Regions from separate parts of the Pantoea phytostimulans genome, predicted to be linked through region 1. Evidence: predicted binding sites of a transcription regulator. Region 1 holds the regulator's gene; each other region holds the start of a gene.
What was found. Region 1 encodes LexA, which represses DNA repair genes until DNA is damaged. Its sites were predicted from a motif close to TNCTGTATGTACATACAGNA; they were not measured.
Positions count from the first base shown of each region.

Region 2: sulA (SOS-induced cell division inhibitor SulA) is a predicted target of LexA. The motif match lies at 5,880-5,899, and genes of this name have one in related genera.
Region 3: ACF2G4_RS04100 (metal-dependent hydrolase) is a predicted target of LexA. The motif match lies at 2,951-2,970, and genes of this name have one in related genera.

Region 1 covers NZ_CP173698.1:3,392,307-3,399,657, reverse strand. Annotated here, with positions in the region: gene ACF2G4_RS15890 (conjugal transfer protein TraF) at 1-834, opposite strand, end outside; gene zur (zinc uptake transcriptional repressor Zur) at 1,275-1,796, shown strand; gene ACF2G4_RS15880 (CsbD family protein) at 1,868-2,080, opposite strand; gene dinF (MATE family efflux transporter DinF) at 2,254-3,576, opposite strand; gene lexA (transcriptional repressor LexA) at 3,685-4,299, opposite strand; gene ACF2G4_RS15865 (diacylglycerol kinase) at 4,406-4,774, opposite strand; gene plsB (glycerol-3-phosphate 1-O-acyltransferase PlsB) at 4,903-7,326, shown strand.
Region 2 covers NZ_CP173698.1:586,111-593,461, reverse strand. Annotated here, with positions in the region: gene ACF2G4_RS02755 (methylglyoxal synthase) at 1-317, shown strand, start outside; gene helD (DNA helicase IV) at 319-2,373, opposite strand; gene ACF2G4_RS02745 (YccF domain-containing protein) at 2,497-2,940, shown strand; gene yccS (YccS family putative transporter) at 2,942-5,083, shown strand; gene ACF2G4_RS02735 (TfoX/Sxy family DNA transformation protein) at 5,107-5,709, opposite strand; gene sulA (SOS-induced cell division inhibitor SulA) at 5,920-6,411, shown strand; gene ompA (porin OmpA) at 6,761-7,351, shown strand, end outside.
Region 3 covers NZ_CP173698.1:853,748-861,098, reverse strand. Annotated here, with positions in the region: gene ACF2G4_RS04120 (YniB family protein) at 1-251, opposite strand, end outside; gene hxpB (hexitol phosphatase HxpB) at 396-1,064, shown strand; gene kduI (5-dehydro-4-deoxy-D-glucuronate isomerase) at 1,238-2,074, shown strand; gene kduD (2-dehydro-3-deoxy-D-gluconate 5-dehydrogenase KduD) at 2,091-2,852, shown strand; gene ACF2G4_RS04100 (metal-dependent hydrolase) at 2,991-3,581, shown strand; gene ACF2G4_RS04095 (L-cystine transporter) at 3,733-5,124, shown strand; gene ACF2G4_RS04090 (DUF6515 family protein) at 5,322-5,708, shown strand; gene osmE (osmotically-inducible lipoprotein OsmE) at 5,763-6,098, opposite strand; gene ACF2G4_RS04080 (TetR/AcrR family transcriptional regulator) at 6,289-6,876, shown strand; gene ACF2G4_RS04075 (multidrug effflux MFS transporter) at 6,873-7,351, shown strand, end outside.

The DNA of each region.
Region 1 (7,351 bases):
GGTTGTGGCTAAGCCTGCATCAACGTTGAAGCCGGTATCAGAGCTACGATAACGTGAACTGTTGATATCGCTTTTGTCGTAGTTGTAGAGACTATCGGTGTAGTTATAAAGCCAGGTTTTCTGAATCTTAGGTGTAACCCCGATTGAAACGGGTTGGCCGGCAATCGTGAACTCATGCGCCACGGAAATACCGTAATCGGTAATCAACGCCGCCAGGCCATTGGCGCTGGAACGCAAATTGTCCTCATCGCCAGGCACTGGGATGACGGAACCATTGGCAACACCTTGTAAGTAATCAATATCACTCTGCGCTACGTTAGCCTGCACATGGACAGTTCCGTAGGCTTTGGTTATGAAAGCGAAAGGCAGGGTTTCATCAGGAATGGTCACGGCGACAGCCACACCCGCACGGCCATCCGCTTTGTTGCCCTTTAAATCGCTCAGTTGATTTGCTACATCACCCGTTGCCGCCCGTAATTCAGGGTAGCCACGTAAATAGTCGGCAAAAGTCAGATTATTAATAACGTCCTGATAGCGATCAACGGTATCGGAAATATCATCGACTTTGTCGATTAGCTTGTCGTTATCAGTGATTTGCACACCCGCTGAAGGGAAAATAATACTGACTTTATCTTCAGGTTTGGCGCGCGTCATCAACGCCGGGTTTGCCAGCACGGCAGAGCCATAGGTTGATGAAGCGACGCCGGTTCCACCCATGGCATCATTGCGTGCGTCATACCATGTCCCTGCCGCCATGGCGGAAGAAGAAATAAACAGTGCACTTAACATCACCGGGTAAGCCAGCGCTGAGCGCTGAACGAATTTTTTCACCATCTGCCTGTCATCACCTGTAAAAAGTGCCGTCGAATCATTCAACGACTGAATAGGTTGTTAGCGCTATTGTGAACGTCAGCTAACACGTTATTGCTGTGAATTCGAAGGAAACAGTGTCTCAATTCAACGGATTGGATGTTTTTGTATCAGATTAGCGTTGTTATTGTTCAAGTTAGTGCAAAAAGAACGGTGCAAGACCAGCCATTCCTTAAATACTTTTGAACATTAATACTTAACTCAGTGAGATGCAAAGCGAAATGGCGGAAAAATCCTCAACCTGTTGAAATAGGTTGGATCTATTTAAGCGAGGCTTCCGCACTTAACCGAAATTTTGACGCGTAGAAAGTGACGTAAATGCCTGTTTTTCACGCCCGGTGCAACGCCTGCGTGAACAAAATTTGTGTGATAAAATAACATCACTTATTTAGCGGAGAATTTTCATGTCGACGATGACGTCAGAGCAAATTATGTCCCAGGCGGAAAAACTGTGCCTGCAGCGCGGTGTTCGTCTGACTACGCAGCGTGCAGAAGTATTACGTTTGATGGCTGAGCTGCCAGGTTCAATCAGCGCCTACGATTTGCTGGATCAGCTACGCGTAAGTGAGCCGCAGGCTAAACCTCCTACCGTATATCGCGCGTTGGATTTTTTGCTTGAGCAGGGTTTTATTCATCGTGTTGAATCCAACAACAGCTACGTGATGTGCCACCATTTTGATGCACCTGCGCATACGTCTGTGATGCTGGTATGCGATCGCTGTGCGGCGGTTATTGAAAAACATGCACAGGGCGTAGAAAACATCATTGGTTCGCTGGCCACGGATGCACATTTCGCTCTACGTCATAGCGTCATTGAGGCGCACGGTTTATGTGAGAAATGCGTTGCGGTTGAAGCTTGTACACACCATGAAAGCTGTGAACACGATCATCAGGTTGACGTGAAAAAGCGTGGGAAGAAGGGATAGTTGGCACATCCTTGTGCCTGTCCGGTATGAGCGTACCGGTGGGTAGGAGCATCGTCCTTAAACTGTCTTAATTACCAGCGATAATCTTTGTTATGGCCTTCCCAGTCTGTGACTTCTTTCTCCGCCTCATCCTTAGCGTAGCCATAACGTTCCTGGATTTTACCAACAAGCTGATCGCGTTTACCTTCAACAACTTGCATATCGTCGTCTGTCAGCTTGCCCCATTTTTCTTTGATTTTGCCTTTGAACTGCTTCCAGTTACCACTCGCTTCGTCGTGATTCATAGCAGACCTCCGGTCATCCTTCAGGTTTCAACTTATATCTCGCCATGCAAGATAATATCGATATAAAGCGCTACTCATGTGCGCTATTGAAAGTTAATTATAGTAGAGGATTTTAGATCTGCTGGAACATTACAGAATATTCTGTAGAGCGCGGTTCTGTACCACGCCCTATTTTAAGCGGTAAACCAGCTGTTGTTTTGCCAGTGACGCCGCCATATCCACCATAACGACAGGCCGCGCAAGGCAAGAAACACCATGACTGCCAGCCATAAAGCGTGGTTACCCAACCACGGTAAAGTCAGTAAGGTAATGAAATAGCCTAACGCCGCAATCGCCATACTGTTACGCATTTCACGACCCCGCGTTGCACCAATGAACATTCCGTCTAGCAAATAACACCAAACGCCGACTATCGGCATAATGATTTGCCAGATTAGATAGCGATCTGCCATTTGCCGTAGTGCGTCGATTGAAGTGAGCATAGAAACGATATACGTGCCAAACAGGATGTAAATCAATGAGAAGAAAAGTGCGACCAGGAAAGCTTGCCGACAGGCGGCGCGCCAGACACGCAGCAATTTAGTGCCATCTTTAGCACCATGCGCTTCGCCTGCAAAGGCTTCTACGGCGTAGGCGAATCCGTCAAGCGCATAAGCGGTGAATGTGATGAACATCAGCAATACCGCATTGACTGCGACGACATTGGGCCCGATACGGGCACCTAACAGGGTCAGCGAGGCAAAACAGAGTTGCAGCATGAGCGAACGCAGCATGATATCGCGGTTAAGTCGTAACAGTCGGCGCATATCTCCGCGCCAACTCTGTTTGAGCAACGCCATATTGATACCCCGCAGTTTCAACACGCGCCATACCATGGCTAATCCCACCGCCAGGGTGACATATTCTGCCAATGCGGTTGCGGTTGCCGCCCCAGCGACCCCCCAATGCAAATCAAGCACCAGCCACAGGTCGAGCAAAATATTGACCAGATTGCCCACTACCAGCAGGATCACCGGCGCTCGCGCATATTGCACACCCAGCAACCAGCCCAGGATCACCAGATTCGCCAGCATCGCGGGGGCGCTAAGCCAGCGAATATGGATAAACAGCGTTGCCTGCTCCAGCACTTGCGGATTACCGCCAATCATATGCGTGGCAAGCTGGCTGACAGGGTCGCGTAAGAAAATGAAAATTACGCCGGCGACAAGCGCCATCATCAATGGCTGAGTCAGGGCACGAGCCAGCGCAGCTTTATCATTCGCACCGAATGCTTGTGCCGTTAAACCGGTGGTGCTCATACGCAGGAAAAGCAGCAGCATAAACAGGAAGCTAGTGATAGTGGTGCCTACAGCGACGCCGCCGAGGTAAACAGGACTATCAAGGTGCCCAATAACAGCGGTATCGACCAATCCCAGCAGCGGGACGGTGATATTAGAAAGGATCATCGGCAGCGCAAGCCGCCAAAGATTTTTATCAGTTGCAGTCAAAAAACGCATTCGCAAATCCGTGCTCAGCGCCGCTGCATCAGCAGGTAAGACAGCAGCGGCTAAATTTGGGCAGACAGAATAGCATCAGACTGGCGAACAAAAGCGACTATAGGAAGATTACAGCCACTCGCCGTTGCGAACGACGCCAACAGCCAGACCCTCAATGGTCAGCGACTGGGCACGCGTATCGACCACAATCGGTTCAAAGTCGTTATTTTCTGGCAGAAGATGAACAATTGAACCCTGTTTTTTCCAGCGCTTAACGGTGACTTCATCATCAATACGCGCGACAACCACTTGTCCGTTACGCACATCTTGCGTTTTGTGCACCGCCAACAAATCACCGTCCATGATGCCGATATCTTTCATCGACATACCGCTTACGCGCAGCAGGAAATCAGCGGAAGGCTTAAACAGACCGGGATCAACTTTGTAATGCGTTTCAATGTGTTCTTGCGCCAGCAGCGGTTCACCTGCGGCCACGCGGCCAATCAGCGGTAAACCTTCCGAGGCTTCTTCTTCCATTAACAGACGAATACCCCGAGAAGCGCCAGAAACAATCTCAATAACGCCTTTACGCGCTAATGCTTTGAGATGCTCTTCTGCCGCATTGGGTGAACGGAATCCCAGCTGTGCGGCAATTTCTGCACGCGTTGGCGGCATGCCTGTTTGATTGATGTGATCGCGAATCAGGTCATAGACCTGCTGCTGCCTGCTGGTTAACGCTTTCATCCCGCCCCCTGGTTGTTTATACAGTCGCTGTGAGTATATACAGGTATTGGTGAAATGGAAACCAAAAGTCAGGCAATAATCAGCCGTTTGACGGGTTCTGGAAAGCCTATCGCAAATGCGACCAAAGCAAAGCGATCCAGACGAAAACGGCCAGTAAGATACTCAGCAAGACGGCGGCTGAACCCATATCTTTTGCACGCCCGGCAAGGGGATGGTGCTCCTGCCCGATGCGGTCAACAACAGATTCAATCGCACTATTGAGGATTTCAACGATGACCACGAGCACGACGGCCCCAATCATTAATACGCGAGAAACGGTGTCCACATCCAGCCAACACGCTACCGCAATGGCGATTAACGCGGCGATAGCTTCCTGGCGGAACGCCGCTTCGTATTGCCATGCAGCACGAAGACCTTGCCACGAATAACCGGCAGCCTTCACAATTCTAATAAGACCGGTGGCATTATTTGCCATATTATGGGAACCCTTTCAACGGATTGACGTCAATGTCTGGGCTGCCAGCTAATGGCACCACCACAGATCTTCGCTGCGCTTTCTGGTATGCTTGCGGCGCTTTGCTAACAAGAGGCTTCATGTTGTCTATGTCAGGTTGGCGTAAACTTTATTATAAATTACTGAATTTACCACTCTCGTTTTTGGTAAAGAGTAAGGCTATTCCGGCCGATCCCGTTTCTGAACATGGTCTGGATCCTACCCGGCCCATTATGTATGTTCTGCCGTACGATTCGAAGGCCGACTTACTGACATTACGCGCGCAGTGCATTAAGCACGATCTGCCCGATCCCCTCTCTCCACTCGAGATTGATGGCTCGCTGCTTCCACGCCACGTTTTTATCCACGATGGCCCGCGCGTATTTCCCTATTTTGTGCCCAGCGTTGAGTCGGTGAAAATCTTCCATGATTACCTCGACTTGCATCGCAACAATCCGGCACTCGACATTCAAATGCTGCCGGTAACGGTGATGTTTGGTCGGGCACCGGGGCGCGAAGTTCAGGGTGAAGATACGCCGCATCTGCGCGTTTTAAATGGTGTACAGAAATTCTTTGCGGTGATTTGGCACGGGCGCGACAGCTTTGTGCGTTTCTCACCCACCGTTTCGCTGCGCCGCATGGCGACTGAACACGGTACAGATCAATCCATCGCTCAGAAGTTAGCGCGTGTTGCGCGTATTCACTTTGCACGTCAGCGTCTGGCCGCGATCGGCCCCCGTTTGCCGGCTCGTCAGGATCTCTTTAATCGGTTACTGCAATCGAAAGCGATTGAGAAAGCCGTTGAAGATGAGGCACGCAGCAAAAAAATCTCTCATGAAAAAGCGCAGCAAAATGCGGTTGAGATGATGGAAGAGATTGCAGCCAACTTCTCTTATGAGGCGATTCGCGTTACCGACCGCGTAATGGGCTGGTTGTGGAGCCGTCTTTATCAGGGCATTAACGTCAACGGCGGCGAGCGCGTACGTCAGTTAGCACAAGATGGTCACGAAATTGTTTATGTGCCTTGCCATCGCAGCCACATGGATTATTTGCTGCTCTCTTACGTGCTTTACCATCAAGGATTAGTGCCGCCTCACATCGCAGCGGGTATTAACCTCAACTTCTGGCCTGCTGGACCGATTTTCCGTCGTTTGGGCGCCTTCTTTATTCGTCGTACTTTCAAAGGCAATAAGCTTTACTCCACCGTATTCCGCGAATATCTGGGTGAACTGTTTACCCGCGGATATTCCGTTGAGTACTTTGTCGAAGGTGGACGCTCTCGCACCGGTCGCTTACTTGATCCCAAAACCGGTACGCTGGCAATGACGCTTCAGGCGATGCTGCGTGGGGGTAATCGTCCGATTACGTTAGTGCCCATTTACATCGGTTATGAACACGTGATGGAAGTCGGCACCTACGCTAAAGAGTTACGTGGCGCAGCCAAAGAGAAAGAAGGCTTTATGCAGATGGTGCGCGGCTTGCGTAAGCTGCGCAACCTGGGCCAGGGCTACGTCAACTTTGGCGAACCGCTGCCGCTGGTTAATTATCTCAACAAGCGAGTGCCAGAATGGCGTGATGCAATCGATCCTATTGAGCCACAACGCCCAAGCTGGCTAACGCCAACGGTGAATGACATCGCCGCGCGGTTGATGGTGAGGATTAATGAAGCAGGCGCTGCCAATGCCATGAACCTGTGCGTGACAGCCCTGCTCGCTTCGCGTCAGCGCTCACTCACGCGTGAACAATTGATTGAGCAGCTCGAATGCTATACCCAGCTACTGCGTAACGTGCCTTACTCACCCAACTCAACCGTGCCGGATCTTACCGCCGAAGCGCTGCTTGATCATGCAATGGGCATGAACAAGTTTGAAAGTGAGAAAGACAGCATTGGCGATATCATCATTCTGCCGCGTGAGCAGGCGGTTTTGATGACGTACTATCGCAACAATATTCATCACATGCTGGTGATGCCGTCGCTGATTGCCGCTATCGTGCAGCAGCATCCGAATTTGAGCGAAGCTGAGTTGTTGCGTCAGGTTAGCCTGATTTACCCCATGCTGAAGAGTGAACTTTTCCTGCGCTGGCAAACCGATGAGTTGCCGCAGCTGCTGTCCAATTTCTGTGAAGAACTGGCGCGTCAGGGCCTGATCACTATCGAAAATGGTCAGTTACGTTTTACTGCCGCACGCTACCGTACTCTGCAACTGCTGGCGGCCGGTATTCGCGAAACGTTGCAACGGTATGCCATTACTTTCTCGATTCTAAGCGCTAAGCCTGCGATTAACCGCGGCACGCTGGAAAAAGAGAGCCGCACGTTAGCGCAGCGCCTTTCAGTTCTGCACGGCATCAATGCGCCGGAGTTCTTCGACAAAGCGGTCTTTACCTCACTGGTGCTGACGCTACGCCACGAAGGCTATATCAGCGACAGCGGTGATGCAGACGTGTTACAGACGCAGGCAACCTGGCTTATTTTGGCCGACCTGGTTACCAGCGATGTACGCCTGACGATTGAGAGCGCAGTGGCGCACGAATAAGCGTTTGGTCATATTGATGTCAAAA
Region 2 (7,351 bases), 1.2 Mb from region 1:
CCGGCAACTTAATCAATCGTCATACCGGTCTTGATGTTAACGCTATGCTAAGCGGACCGATGGGGGGTGATCAGCAGGTGGGCGCAATGATTGCTGAAGGGAGAATTGATGCGCTGATTTTCTTTTGGGATCCGCTTAATGCGGTGCCGCACGATCCCGATGTAAAAGCATTGCTGCGCCTTGCCACAGTTTGGAACATTCCTGTTGCGACAAACCGGACAACAGCAGACTTCATTATCCAGTCACCGCTGTTTGCCCAGTCCGTCGAGATTCAAATCCCTGACTATCAACGCTATTTGGCAGAGCGCCTAAAGTAACTCAGGCCTTGCGTAAAACCGGCACGCCAAGTTCGCGGAATTGATCGACGAAAACGGATGGTTGCTGCTTATCGAACATAAGAAACACCTGCTGGCGCGCGCGCGTCAGCGCAACATAAGCTAACCGGCGCTCTTCGGCATCCGGAAAAGCTTCTTCTTGCGGTAACAAGCCTTGCTCCATGATGGATTCGCGCGCCTCAGCCGGGAAGCCTTCTTTGCCCTGCTGTAATCCCAATAAAATGACGTAATCTGCCTGCTGCCCTTTACTGGCATGTATCGTCATAAACTCGAGTTTAAGTTTTGGCCATTTCGTTTTGGCCTTCTGCAAGACCTCCGGTAATAAATAGTGGTAACGCGCCAAGAGCAATATTCGCTCGTCGGGTTTGGCGTAGCCACTCAATTTATTCAACAGCGGTTCAAGCTGATCTTGCGATAAAAGCGCTATCGATTTCTTATTGCCTTTGATTAGGCTGTTAAGCGGCTTACGCAACTGATGAGGATTTTGCTGAATGAAACGGTTGGCAATATCACCAATGCGATCGTTAAAGCGATAAGTGGTGTACAACACACAGCGATCGCCTTCACCGAAATAGTGATGAAAGGCGGTAGTCAGACTCATTTCAGCCCCGCTAAAACGATAAATGGCTTGCCAGTCATCACCCACTGCAAACAGCGTCGTCCGTTTATTTTGCTGACGTAGCGCAGTTAACAAGGCCGCACGCTGCGGTGAAATGTCCTGGAACTCATCCACCAGAATATGCTTCCAGGGGCTGATGAAACGCCCTTTTTCAAGTATGGCTACTGCTTGATGAATTAAGCCAGAAAAGTCCACTGCACCCTCTTCTTTCAGCGCTGTTTTCCAAACCTTAAGCAGCGGAGCCATCAGCTTCACGCGTTTACTGAACAGGTCACGCCTCTCTTCGCTCACGTCAGCTATCATCGCTGCCTGCGCACCACCATGCATACGCATTAATCCCAGCCAGCGTTCAAGGCGCGATGACAGACGTTTCGCTAGAGCATCATCCTGCCAAAATGCACCTTCCGGCACTTCCCATTCCAACTCATCACGCAGCCATTGTCGCCAGCCGTTAGCTTGTGCTTTTTTCTCATTACACTGCTGACGCCATTCGGTAATCAGCAATTCACGACGCGCATCAGCATCGCTTTCTAATTTACTGATAAGAGGCTGTTTATTGCTGCCCTCGCGAATAATGTGCAGGGCTAAAGAGTGGAACGTTCGTGCCTGAATCTCACCAGCGCCTAACCGGGACTGAATGCGATCGTTCATTTCGTCTGCTGCCTGGCGACCAAACGCTAACAGTAAGATTTGATCTGGTGCCGAGAGTTTACGCTGCATCAGCCAGCCTGCACGCGCAACCAGCACCGAGGTTTTGCCGCTACCTGCTCCAGCCAGTACCAGCAGCGCATCCTCACCGTTAACCACGGCTTCACATTGCGAAGGATTGAGCGGTGTCGTTTCGACGGTGGAGAAGAAATCTTTATAGTGCGCCAGCATTTTCGCTGTCCAGTCACCATTGCGCACTTTTAATGCGGCTTCGCCCTGATCCAGCCAGTGCTGGCAGAAGGCCCAATCCTCGCGGGTATGATCGAATTCAGTGAGGCGCGACAAAGGCAATGGCAAGGCGTCGAATTGCTTTACGATTTTCTCTTTTAATGACTGGAGCTCGCTTCGTTTTATCCAACGATCCTGATCGCCAAACCCGTTGATCTCTTCACGCAAGGTATGAAGCACCTCACGACATACAACACTCATTTCGTGACTCCAACTTTGCCACGATTGCAGAAGGTAATGATGAAAACGCTGCGTTTCCTGCCATTCGGTGCCGTGCAGTCGCACCACTTTATCTTCAGCTAATAAGAACTCAAGTTCGCCCCACACCAATCCGCGCTTGCAGGTAATATTCAGCAATTGGTTAAAAGGAATTAAATACTCATGCTTATCCCCGCTCACTTCTACGCCAGCTGCGAGTAAACGAACCCGATTATAAGGATGTTGAGCAAGTCGCTTGCCCATGGATGTTGCTTTCAGTTCCACGTCCACACCAACGACTAAGAAAAGGATTATGCGGAGTTTACCTGTCAGACACTTGGCGCTCCAGCCTTAAAACAGGCTAAACTTGGCGGCACATCTTGCGAAATGCAAAAGGAAAAGATTGTCATGCGCACCGTTTTAAATATTCTCAACTTCGTCTTGGGCGGTTTTTTCACCACGCTGAGCTGGCTTTTTGCCACGCTGGTCACCATCGTCTTGATTTTTACGCTGCCACTAACGCGTTCCTGTTGGGAGATCACTAAGCTGTCATTGCTGCCTTTCGGTAATGAAGCGGTGCATGTGGATGTACTGCGTCCTGATGATAAGAGCCATATCTTGAACAGCGGCGGTACCTTACTGAATATTTTATGGTTGCTGTTTTTTGGCTGGTGGTTATGTCTGGCGCACATCTCTGCGGGCATCGTTCAATGCCTGACAATTATTGGTATTCCGGTCGGCATTGCTAACTTCAAGATTGCCGCTATCGCACTATGGCCGGTGGGACGTCGCGTCGTTTCGGTTGAGGAGGCGCGTGCCGCACGCGAAGCCAATGCCCGTCGTCGCCATTAATATGATGTCGAAATCGCTGCCTGGCTGGCGGCAATATTTGTTCAACAGCACCTGGCGCTATTTGTTGCGCATCTTTTTTGCCCTGGCTGGCTGTGCAGCGGTGCCTTGGTGGTTGAATCAAATCGAATGGACCATTCCGCTTACTTTGGGCGTAGTGGCTGCCGCGCTGGCAGATTTAGATGATCGCCTGACGGGTCGCCTGAAAAATTTACTGATTACGCTGCTGTGCTTTTGCATCGCTTCCGTTTCCGTTGAACTGCTTTTCCCGCACCCCATTGCTTTCATTATTGGTCTGGCGCTCTCTAGCTGGGGATTCATCCTGCTGGGTGCATTGGGGCAACGTTATGCCACTATCGCCTTTGGCGCCCTTCTCATCGCTGTTTACACCATGCTTGGCATCGGCCTGTTTGAGCAATGGTATATGCAACCCATGCTGCTATTGCTGGGCGCGCTGTGGTACAACCTGCTGACGTTACTGGGCCACATGATGTTTCCGGTACGGCCCGTTCAAGAACAACTGGCGGGCAGCTATTCGCAATTGGCGCGTTATCTTGAAGCCAAAGCCAATTTGTTCGATCCCGATGCGAATGAGCATGATGACGCTTCGTTAATCAATAATGCGATGGTGAACAGCCAGCTGGTGGCGCAACTCAACCTGACCAAAACAACATTGCAGAGTCGTTTACGCGGTGACCGCGGCTCTCGGGGAACGCGTCGCAGCTTGCATTATTACTTCGTGGCGCAGGACATTCATGAACGCGCCAGCTCATCACATCTGCAATACCATTTATTACGCGGTGACTGGCGTTACAACGAAATTCTGTTCCGCTTCCAGCGTCTGTTGAATATGCAGGCTCAGGCTTGTCGGCAGCTGGCGCAATCTATTTTGATGCGTGAGCGCTGGGAACATGATGGTCGCTTTGAGCGGGCCTTTGATCGTTTGCAAAAAGCTATAGAAAGGCTGGAACAGCGCGAGCCGGAAGCCACACATATCCGCGCACTTTATTGGTTATTACGAAACTTGCAAGCGATTGACGCTCAGCTGGCATCCATTGAATCGGAGCAAGCGCTGGGCGGAGACGATCCACAACACAGTGATAATCTGCTGTCCCGTGAAGGATTAAGTGGATGGAGTGATATTCGACTGCGATTCAGTCGTCATTTATCGCCCTCTTCCGCCCTGTTTCGCCATGCGGTGCGTATGTCAGTGGTTCTGTGTATTGGTTATAGTTTTATACAGATCACCGGGGTTGAGCGCGGCTATTGGATCTTGCTCACTAGCCTGTTTGTCTGTCAGCCCAATTACAATGCCACACAGCGGCGACTGGCATTACGTATCGGCGGTACGCTGGCGGGAATCGCTATTGGTTTGCCGGTACTGTGGTTAGTGCCTTCCGTCGAAGGCCAGTTGATTTTGATTGTGCTGAGCGGTGTGCTGTTTTTCGCTTTTCGCCAGGTGCAATATGCGCAAGCGACGCTCTTTATCACTTTATTAGTATTACTCTGCTTTAACCTACTGGGCGAAGGGTTTGAAATTGCCCTGCCGCGTGTCGTTGATACCTTGCTGGGCTGCGCTCTGGCATGGTTTGCGGTGGCATTTATCTGGCCTGACTGGCGTTTCCGTCAATTACCTGCTGTCGCTGAACGCACCTTAAATGCGAATTGCCGCTATCTTGATGCAATCATGGAGCAATATCATCAAGGCAAAGATAATCGGCTGGCTTACCGTATTGCTCGCCGTGATGCTCATAACGCTGATGCAGAACTGGCTTCGGTGGTATCAAATATGAGCAGCGAGACGCGGCCGGACCAAAAAACGCGGGAGTCTGCTTTTCAGTTGCTCTGCCTGAATCACTCATTTCTTAGCTACATTTCTGCTCTTGGTGCGCATCGCGACAAAATCTCAGAACCTGAACTCCTCCAATTGCTGGATGATACCGTTTGTTATGTTGAGGACGTTTTACAAATAGATACCGTTACCGATAGTCAAGCTGAAGCGATGCGCGTTTCGCTCGCTCAACGTATTACTGAACTGGCTACCGATCCGGAAACGCGTGCGCCGCTGGTGTTACAACAGTTGGGATTGCTGGTTTCGCTGTTACCCGATATTGCACGCCTGCGTCGCACGCTGGTCAGGCATTAACGCACTGAACCTTCCGTACCAGACTAGCGCTTAACAGTATCCTTATACCATTCACTCAACTCAGCCCTTACCGCTGGCGGTAAGGCTGCATGGTGATGACCTGAGATAGCACCCTGCAACGCCAGCAAAGTATTCAAGCCAACATGCTTGTTAATTGCCTTTAACTTGAGCCAACATTGTTTGGCCCCCATTTCACGCAAATGTTTCACTGTGCAGATTCCAGCTTCTCGCAAAAGCATCTCAATGCGAAGGCTGAGATTAGGCAAATCTTTTAATCTCAGTGAGACATGTCTTGTCAATAACTCACCCTGGGCAGCCTGAAGCGCAGACGCCGAGAGCGCAAGAAGGTGCTCAGCGTTTTGCCACAGGGCCTCGTCAACTTTGAAATAGTTTAGGCTGACGGGTAAACCGCGTTTGCGAAAGATCAATGGCTCTAAAGGGCGTTCAATAACATACTCACGTAACGCTTCACTGGCGCGCAGATAGAGTTCGTCCTCATTCACCAATGCGAAAACGACCTTTTCTACGGCTAACGTGTACCCCCCAAATTGTGTGCGTGATTCTATTTTTCCTAATGGTGACAAGCATTCTTTTGAACGTTCAATAACCTGATGTACTTTCTTCATAGTCCCACCTCCATGTACAGGAAATTTCTCAAATAGCTTTGTATTCAGCCACTTAGAAGATAAGAAAAAGTGATAACAGGTTCAATGAATAAATGCATTCTTGCCCAACCTTGTGTCGTTTTTGCGAGCTGCTGTCAGAAATTTGGGTTGATCTTTATGCGTGATGACATTACTGTATATTCATACAGTCAATTGTTGAGTGATTAATTTATGCGGACACAACATACGAATAATGCACGCGATGCTCACCGTTATGCGTCTTCATCCATGCCACAGCAAAACAGCGGCTGGATAACCGAGTTACGCTACAGCGAGCAACCGGGTATGATGCAAATGTTGCTGTTACCGCTGTTGCAGCAGTTAAGTCAGCAATCTCGCTGGCAGCTGTGGCTCACGCCAGCGCATAAACTCAATCGAGCATGGTTGCAGCAGTCAGGTTTGCCACTGGATAAAAGCATGCATATCGCTGATTCAGATCGGCTCAATGCTGTAGAAACAATGATTAAAGCGTTAAGAACGGGTAATTACAGCGTGGTACTGGCCTGGATTCCCTACGAACTGGATGAAGAAGAGCGTCGTGAACTTGAACGTGCGGCGGCTGAAGGTGAAGCTTTAGGGCTCATTTTGCGTTCAAGCAATCCTGCCGAAGCGCCTCTCCGACCACAAAACGCGCTAAAAATTCAGTCGGATTTGTTTCATTAAGTAAAAATGGGATTTATCTCAGGCTATTTTTCTTATCGTTCATCGCTAAGCCACTGATTCTGTTACCTCCTGTATTGACAATGGCTTAGCACCTTTTTTACCCATTTTGCGGTGGCGATAATACAAGGCCAATTGTTAGAATTTGTGTATAAACGGCTGTTTTTTTACAGTAGCGCCTCACATCATACTTGTAAGTTTCCAATCTCGTTGTAGACTTTATCTCGCCAGGGTGCTCAATAACCTCCGTTTTTTCGGTAGAGTCATAAGCGAGCGTTTTGACCCGGCGAAGGATTTAAACCAAGAGCAACCTTTTTGCTCATTGCCTATTTGGATGATAACGAGGCGCAAAATGAAAAAGACAGCTATCGCAATTGCAGTGGCACTGGCTGGCTTCGCTACCGTAGCGCAGGCCGCTCCGAAAGATGACACCTGGTATACCGGTGCTAAACTGGGCTGGTCTCAGTATCACGATACTGGTTACTACGGTAACGGTTACGAGAACAATGACGGTCCAACTCATGAAAGCCAACTGGGTGCGGGTGCATTCCTTGGTTACCAGGCAAACCCATACCTGGGCTTCGAGCTGGGCTATGACTGGCTGGGTCGCATGCCTAACAAAGGCGACGTGACTAACGGCGCATTTAAAGCACAAGGCGTTCAGCTGGCTGCTAAACTGAGCTACCCAATTGCTGACGATCTGGACGTATATACTCGTCTGGGTGGTATGGTATGGCGCGCAGACTCTACTCAGACTAACCCAACGACTGGCCGCATCAGCGACCACGACACTGGCGTTTCTCCGCTGGCAGCAGTGGGTGTTGAGTACGCACTGACTCAAAACTGGGCTACTCGCCTGGACTACCAGTGGGTTAACAACATCGGTGACGCAGGTACCGTTGGTGCACGTCCTGATAACACAATGCTGAGCGTAGGCGTTTCT
Region 3 (7,351 bases), 1.5 Mb from region 1:
ATTTGACCATTAAAATCGGGCACCGGCGAGTTATGCCAGAAGAAGCCAAGGAATGGCGTATTGAAGCGCACCATATCGATTATTACATGCACAAAATCCAGCATCACAGCATCAATACCTGGCTGCTTTTCACTGTGCTTAAACATAAAGCTCAGCACGGAAATTACTGTTGAAAGCAATGCCAGCAAAAAGATTATCCAGCCAGCGACGCGCTTAAGGATGGCGATACGGCCAGCCTGTTGATAGGTCATGATATCTCCTGAACCCAAAATCCAATGTGCACTCAGTCTACCTGCGCAGGGGGAAATTTCCCAAAAAAATGAGCCTACTGCGCCCGTTAAGCACACCTCATGCCGTCGTGTTAAGGTAGCGCAAACTTAATAAGGAGACGTCGTATGTCTTATCACCGCCCTGTTCTTGCTGCCTTATTCGATATGGATGGATTGATTATCGATTCTGAACCTCTCTGGGATCAGGCTGAAATGGATATCTTCTCGACGCTGGACGTTGACCTGACGCGCCGTAATGAGCTGCCTGACACACTCGGCCTTCGTATCGATCAGGTGGTGAGAATGTGGTACGAAACACTGCCGTGGAATGGCCCAAGCCAACACGAAGTGACGAACCGCATTATTGCGCGTTCGCTTTCACTGATTGAGGAGACGCGTCCGCTGCTTCCAGGCGTGAAAGAGGCGTTAGAACTGTGTCAGCAGCAGGGAATGAAAATTGGCCTCGCTTCTGCTTCACCGCTACATATGCTTGAGCGCGTATTAGAAATTTTTGATTTGCGCGCCTACTTTGATGTCCTGGTTTCTGCGGAATCCTTGCCTTACAGCAAACCGCATCCGCAGGTTTATCTGGATGCCGCTGCCAAACTCGGTATCGATCCCTTGAACTGCGTCACGCTGGAAGATTCGTTTAATGGCATGATTGCCACTAAAGCCGCACGTATGCGCTCTATTGTTGTACCCGCAGCCGAATACCGTGACGATCCGCGTTGGTCGCTCGCCAATGTTAAACTCGACGCGCTCACTCAGTTAACCGTTGCTCATCTTCAAGGCTAAATTTAGCCCGCCAGCAGGCGGGCTTTTATTTACCAAAGTTCAGAGAATTGATCTCTGCCGCAAATAAATAAAACAACGTTTCATTTTTATTGAATTCACATACCACTCTGCCTAAGATGCGCAAAGAATCCCCCAACCGGGGCGCGCACAACAATTTTGCAGAGAGGCCTGAGATGGACGTTCGTCAAAGCATTCACAGCGATCACGCCAAGCAGTTGGATACCGCCGCGCTTCGTCGCGAATTTCTGATTGAGAAAATCTTCGAAGCAGATACCTACACGCTGACCTACAGCCACATTGATCGCATCATTATCGGCGGTGTAATGCCGGTAAAAAGTACCGTTAACTTCGGCGATGAGCTCGGCAAGCAGTTTGGCGTGAGCTACTTTCTTGAGCGACGCGAACTCGGCGTGATCAACGTAGGCGGGCCGGGCGTGATTGAGGTTGATGGCAAAACCTGGGAAATCGGCAATCAAGAAGCGCTGTATGTCGGCAAAGGTGCCCGCAACCTCAGTTTCCGCAGCGCCAATCCCGATCAGCCCGCTAAGTTTTATTACAACAGTGCGCCCGCGCACAGCACCTTTCCTGATAAAAAAATCACGCTACAAGAAGCCTCGTCGACAACGTTAGGCGATGCAGCCACATCCAATCGCCGCACAATCAACAAATTCATCGTGCCCGATGTTTTACCCACCTGCCAACTGACCATGGGTTTGACCAAACTGGAAGAAGGCAGCTTGTGGAACACCATGCCATGTCACACTCATGAGCGCCGCATGGAAGTCTACTTCTACTTTGATATGAGCGAAGAAACTGCGGTGTTCCATATGATGGGCAAGCCGCAGGAGACACGCCATTTGTTGGTACACAATGAGCAAGCCGTCATCTCGCCTAGCTGGTCAATTCACGCTGGCGTGGGTACACAGCGCTATACCTTTATCTGGGGCATGGTGGGTGAAAATCAGGTCTTTGATGACATGGATCACGTCAAAATCAGCGAACTGCGTTAAGCAGAGGAGAAGCAAAATGATACTGAATGCATTTAATCTGGAAGGTAAAGTGGCGCTGGTAACCGGCTGCAACACCGGTTTAGGACAAGGAATGGCGCTTGGACTGGCGCAAGCAGGTTGCGATATCGTTGGTGTCAACCGTGCCGGTCCTGATGACACCCAAAGCAAAGTCGAAGCGCTGGGTCGCAAATTTTGGGCCGTGCAGGCCGATCTTACTCATCCTGAAGTGGTTTCTCAGGTTGTCGAAGAAGCCGTCGCCGCCGCCGGTAAAATTGACATTCTGGTAAACAATGCCGGCATTATCCGTCGCGAAGATGCGCTGAACTTCAGTGAAAAAGACTGGGATGATGTCATGAACATCAACAGCAAAAGCTTGTTCTTTCTCTCTCAGCAGGTAGCACGCCAGTTTATTGCCCAAGGTCACGGCGGCAAGATCATCAACATTGCCTCCATGCTCTCCTTCCAGGGCGGGATTCGCGTTCCTTCGTATACGGCTTCAAAAAGTGCAGTGATGGGTTTAACCCGCCTGATGGCCAATGAATGGGCAAAACACCACATCAATGTAAATGCCATCGCGCCGGGCTATATGGCGACCAATAATACCGAGCAGATACGTAACGACGAATCACGTAGCGAGGAAATTCTTGGCCGCATTCCAGCCGGACGCTGGGGTAATCCTGATGACATGATGGGACCGGTTGTTTTTCTCGCTTCTGCCGCCTCCGACTATATCAATGGGTATACCCTCGCCGTTGATGGAGGATGGCTGGCACGTTAATGATTTGGGCGGGCCACGTAACGTTGCCCGCTATTATTTGAAAAAAATTAACGCTTCGTTACAGCGTCACATGTTCTCATTTACTGGTTAAATCCCTATACTGGATGCATCGACAGTTTTTTGCAGCCAGGTTTTATCATGACGGGCGAAGGCCACATCATTTTTGCCATTGCCAGCGCTATATTCGCTAAACGCGCCGAACTCACGCCAGTGATGGCGGAAGCGGATTGGTGGCATTTGATCCCAGCAACGTTACTTACCTGCTTGCTGCCCGATATCGATCACCCTAAATCCCTGCTCGGCCAACGATTAAGATGGATTTCTCAGCCTATCGCACGCGTCTTTGGTCATCGCGGATTCACTCACAGCCTGCTGGCAGTCGCTGCGGCATTATGGTTGTTTCAAGTCAACGTTCCCAAAGATTGGCCGCTTCCGGCTGATGTGCTGCAAGGCATGACGCTGGGTTATCTCAGCCATATTGTGGCAGACATGCTTACACCTGCCGGTGTACCGCTGTTGTGGCCCTGCCGCTGGCGTTTTCGCTTGCCGATTCTCAGAAGCCAAAAAGGCAATCAGCTGGAACGTGTTTTGTGCCTTGGCTTGGTGGGATATGCCCTGTGGTTTCCGGTCGGAATGCCTTCCTTTGGTGCAAACGGTTGGCCCAGCCAATTGTTTGATACGCTGCAAAATGGCGTCGGTCGCCTTATCTCTGCACAAAGCGCACAGTAAACAGACAAATCACGACATTAAGTTATAAAGCATTCCATTTGGATATAAGGCTGCACCACAACCTGCTGATACCATTCGGTCAGGCTTAATTCGTGATTAACATTATGCTGCATACCGCTTACTTTCTGCAGCATTACTCTGGAGTTTCAGTATGGACCTTCCTCTTATTCTCAATATTGTGGCTTTTGTGCTGCTACTGGCGCTGCTTTCGCGGTTCGGTCGCAATTCATGGAGCCTGTCGAAAAAAGTGCTGACCGGTTTAGTGATCGGTGTGCTTTTTGGTTTGGTATTACAGCTGATTTATGGTGAAAACAGCGCAACGCTGAAAACCTCCATTAGCTGGTTCAATATTGTCGGTAATGGTTATGTGCAGCTCCTGCAAATGATCGTCATGCCGCTGGTGTTTGTCTCCATTCTCAGCGCCGTGGCACGCCTGCATAACGCCTCGTCATTGGGTAAAATCAGCGTACTTACTATTGGTGTGCTGCTGTTTACTACGGCGATTTCAGCGTTGGTTGGCGTATTTGTTACCGGCCTGTTTGGCCTGAGCGCTGAAGGTTTAGTGCAAGGTGTGCAAGAAACCGCGCGCCTGAGTGCTATTCAAAGCAACTATGTTGGCAAAGTTTCCGATCTCAGCGTTCCACAACTGCTGCTCTCCTTTATCCCAAAAAATCCCTTTGCCGATCTGACAGGCGCGAACCCAACCTCGATCATCAGCGTGGTGATTTTTGCTGCTTTCCTCGGTGTAGCTGCACTCCAACTGCTGAAAGATGATGAAGTAAAAGGTCAGCGCGTGCTGGTGGCGATTGATACGCTGCAATCCTGGGTAATGAAGCTGGTACGTCTTATCATGAAGCTGACGCCGTATGGCGTGCTGGCGTTGATGACCAAAGTGGTTGCCGGTTCGAACCTGCAAGACATTGTTAAACTCGGCAGCTTCGTAGTGGCCTCTTATCTGGGTCTGGCAATGATGTTTGCCGTGCATGCGCTCCTGCTGTCGGTAAATGGCATTAATCCGATGCGCTTCTTCCGCAAAGTTTGGCCGGTAATTACCTTTGCTTTTACCAGCCGCTCCAGCGCTGCCAGCATTCCATTAAGTGTTGAAACGCAGACGCGTCGCCTGGGTGTTCCTGAATCCATTGCCAGTTTTGCCGCCTCATTTGGTGCCACCATCGGTCAAAATGGGTGTGCTGGACTTTACCCAACCATGCTGGCGGTAATGGTGGCGCCTACCGTCGGTATCAACCCATTTGATCCACTGTGGATTGCGACGCTGGTTGGCATTGTTACGCTTAGCTCTGCAGGCGTAGCAGGCGTGGGTGGCGGTGCGACTTTTGCTGCGCTGATTGTACTGCCTGCAATGGGCCTGCCGGTAACGTTGGTGGCGCTGCTAATCTCCATCGAACCGTTGATTGATATGGGCCGTACCGCCTTGAACGTGAATGGTTCAATGACAGCAGGCTCGTTGACCAGCCGCTGGTTAGGTTTAACAGACAAAAAAGTGTTGGAAAGCGACGAGCACGCCGAGCTGGCGCATCGCTAAATTCAGCCCAAAGCCTGGCAACTTTACGCCAGGCTTTTTTATCTTCCCGCAGAAAATCCTCCACAATTTCTCGCCATCATGGCGGCCCCGTTAAGAAAGCGTTAAGCGTAGTAAGCAGGCGAAAAATCGCTGTTTTTCAGCTTGTCTTTACCCGCTAAAAAGAGAATCCTGCAGGCAGTCTTAGTAGGAGAATACGCATGAAAAAAGTTATCGCCTCGGTGCTGGCGTTAACCCTGTTATCGCCTGTTTTTGCCTTTGCTCATCCTGGTGATTGGGGGCATGGGCCGGGTCCACATTGGGGAGGCGGAGGTCCACACTGGGAGGGTCCAGGTCGACTGGGTTTCCTGCCTGACGCCGCTACCGCCGTATTGATTGGTGGACTCACCTATTACCTGCTCAATGGCAGTTACTATCAGCGACAGGGCGACAATTACGTTGTCGTTGAGCCTCCTGCTGAACCTTCCGGCGGCGGCATGCGCGTCCTGGACTTTAACGGCAAGCGGTTTTATGTGCAGGAAGGTCACTACTATCAGCGTGAAATCAACGGCGATTATGTTGAGGTCCCGCGCCCTTCGGGTTTATAACCCCGTAACGAAAAACGGCCCGTCATTGACGGGCCGTTTGTTTTCAATCTGCGATTACTGATTAGCTTGTGGGTCAGTATCGTACTCAGCACAGCTCTGGAAGCCATAATTCATAACGCGACCGGTATCGCTATAGCTCACGAAGTAGGTCTGCGGTTTTCCATCGCGCTCGCCCAGTACATAAGTCTGGCAAGTGCCGCGTGCGTGAACCATCGTGATTTCAGTTGACGGCGTACCGGCGATTTGGCGAACCTGATCGCGCGTCATCCCTTTTTTAACATCCTTAACTACCGGCTTAGTCACGTAGCTTTCTGCGCGATCGTAAGTCGTACAACCAGACAGAGCAGCCAGCGTCAGCGCCGCAGCGATACATCCCATCACTTTATTCATCTTGTTGTTCCTCATTTTTTGTCCATGTCAGAGAAGCCTGGAACATAAATGCAGGTTTATCAAGTTTATGGCGAACTTTAAGTGCAGCCCGAAGCGTCAGGTTTTAGTAAAGAAAGCTGTTTTGACGTCAAGGCATCCGTATAATCGCCAGCGAGAATAAGCACTCTCAAAACTATTATTTGGAGTTGGCATGACTAAACAGCGTGAAGCCCGAGAAGAACGCCATCGTACCCGCAAGGATGAAATCATCTCAGCGGCGCGTCACTGCTTTCGCCAATTCGGTTTTCACGCGGCCAGTATGGCGCAGCTGGCAAGGGGGGCAAATCTCAGCGTCGGGCAAATTTATCGCTATTTTCCCAGCAAAGACGCGCTGATTGAAGAGATGGTAAAGCGCATAGTCGACAACAAAGTTGCGGCCATGAGCGACCATTTCGACGCCCAGCACATTGCGACCCTGCTTGCCTGTCGCATAACGCTAAGCGAGGAGGATGAAATGCTGATGCTGGAAGTGGCTGCCGAAGCGAGCCGCAATCCACGCGTGGCAGAAATACTGAGCGCTGCTGATGAGCGTATTTTCAGTAATGCCTGCCATAACATGCAGCTGAATCATCCGCAGCTTAATGAAGAGCAGATTACCGCTCGCGTTGAGGTACTGGCGGTGCTGGTTGAAGGTACCGCTTTTCGTCAGTTGACACCGCAGAAGGCGTCAGCCACCTCACTTCACTCCCTTTACCACTCCTTGATTCATCATATTGTTAAAAATTCAGAGGATAAATGACACCTGCACACTCTAACCGGCTGGTCTATGCCATCACGCTGGGATTACTGGCAGCACTTGGGCCGCTTTGTATCGATCTCTATTTACCTGCGTTGCCACAACTCGCGCACGATCTGAATACTGAAACCTCCACTGCACAACTCAGCCTGACAGCAGGTTTATTAGGGCTTGGCGCGGGACAACTTTTGTTTGGCCCGATGAGTGACAAATTTGGCCGCATTCGCCCACTGATGTTATCGCTGGTTCTGCTGTTTATCGCATCGATAGGGTGCGCACTGGCACAGGATATTAATCAGCTTCTGCTGGCGCGTCTGTTCGAAGGATTAGCCGGTGCGGGCGGCGCAGTGTTATCACGTGCGGTGGCGCGTGATATGTACAGCGGGCATGAGCTTACTCGCTTCTTTGCTCTGCTAATGCTGGTTAACGGTCTGGCGCCCATCGCTGCGCCCGTGCTGGGTGGCGTGCTGATGACGGT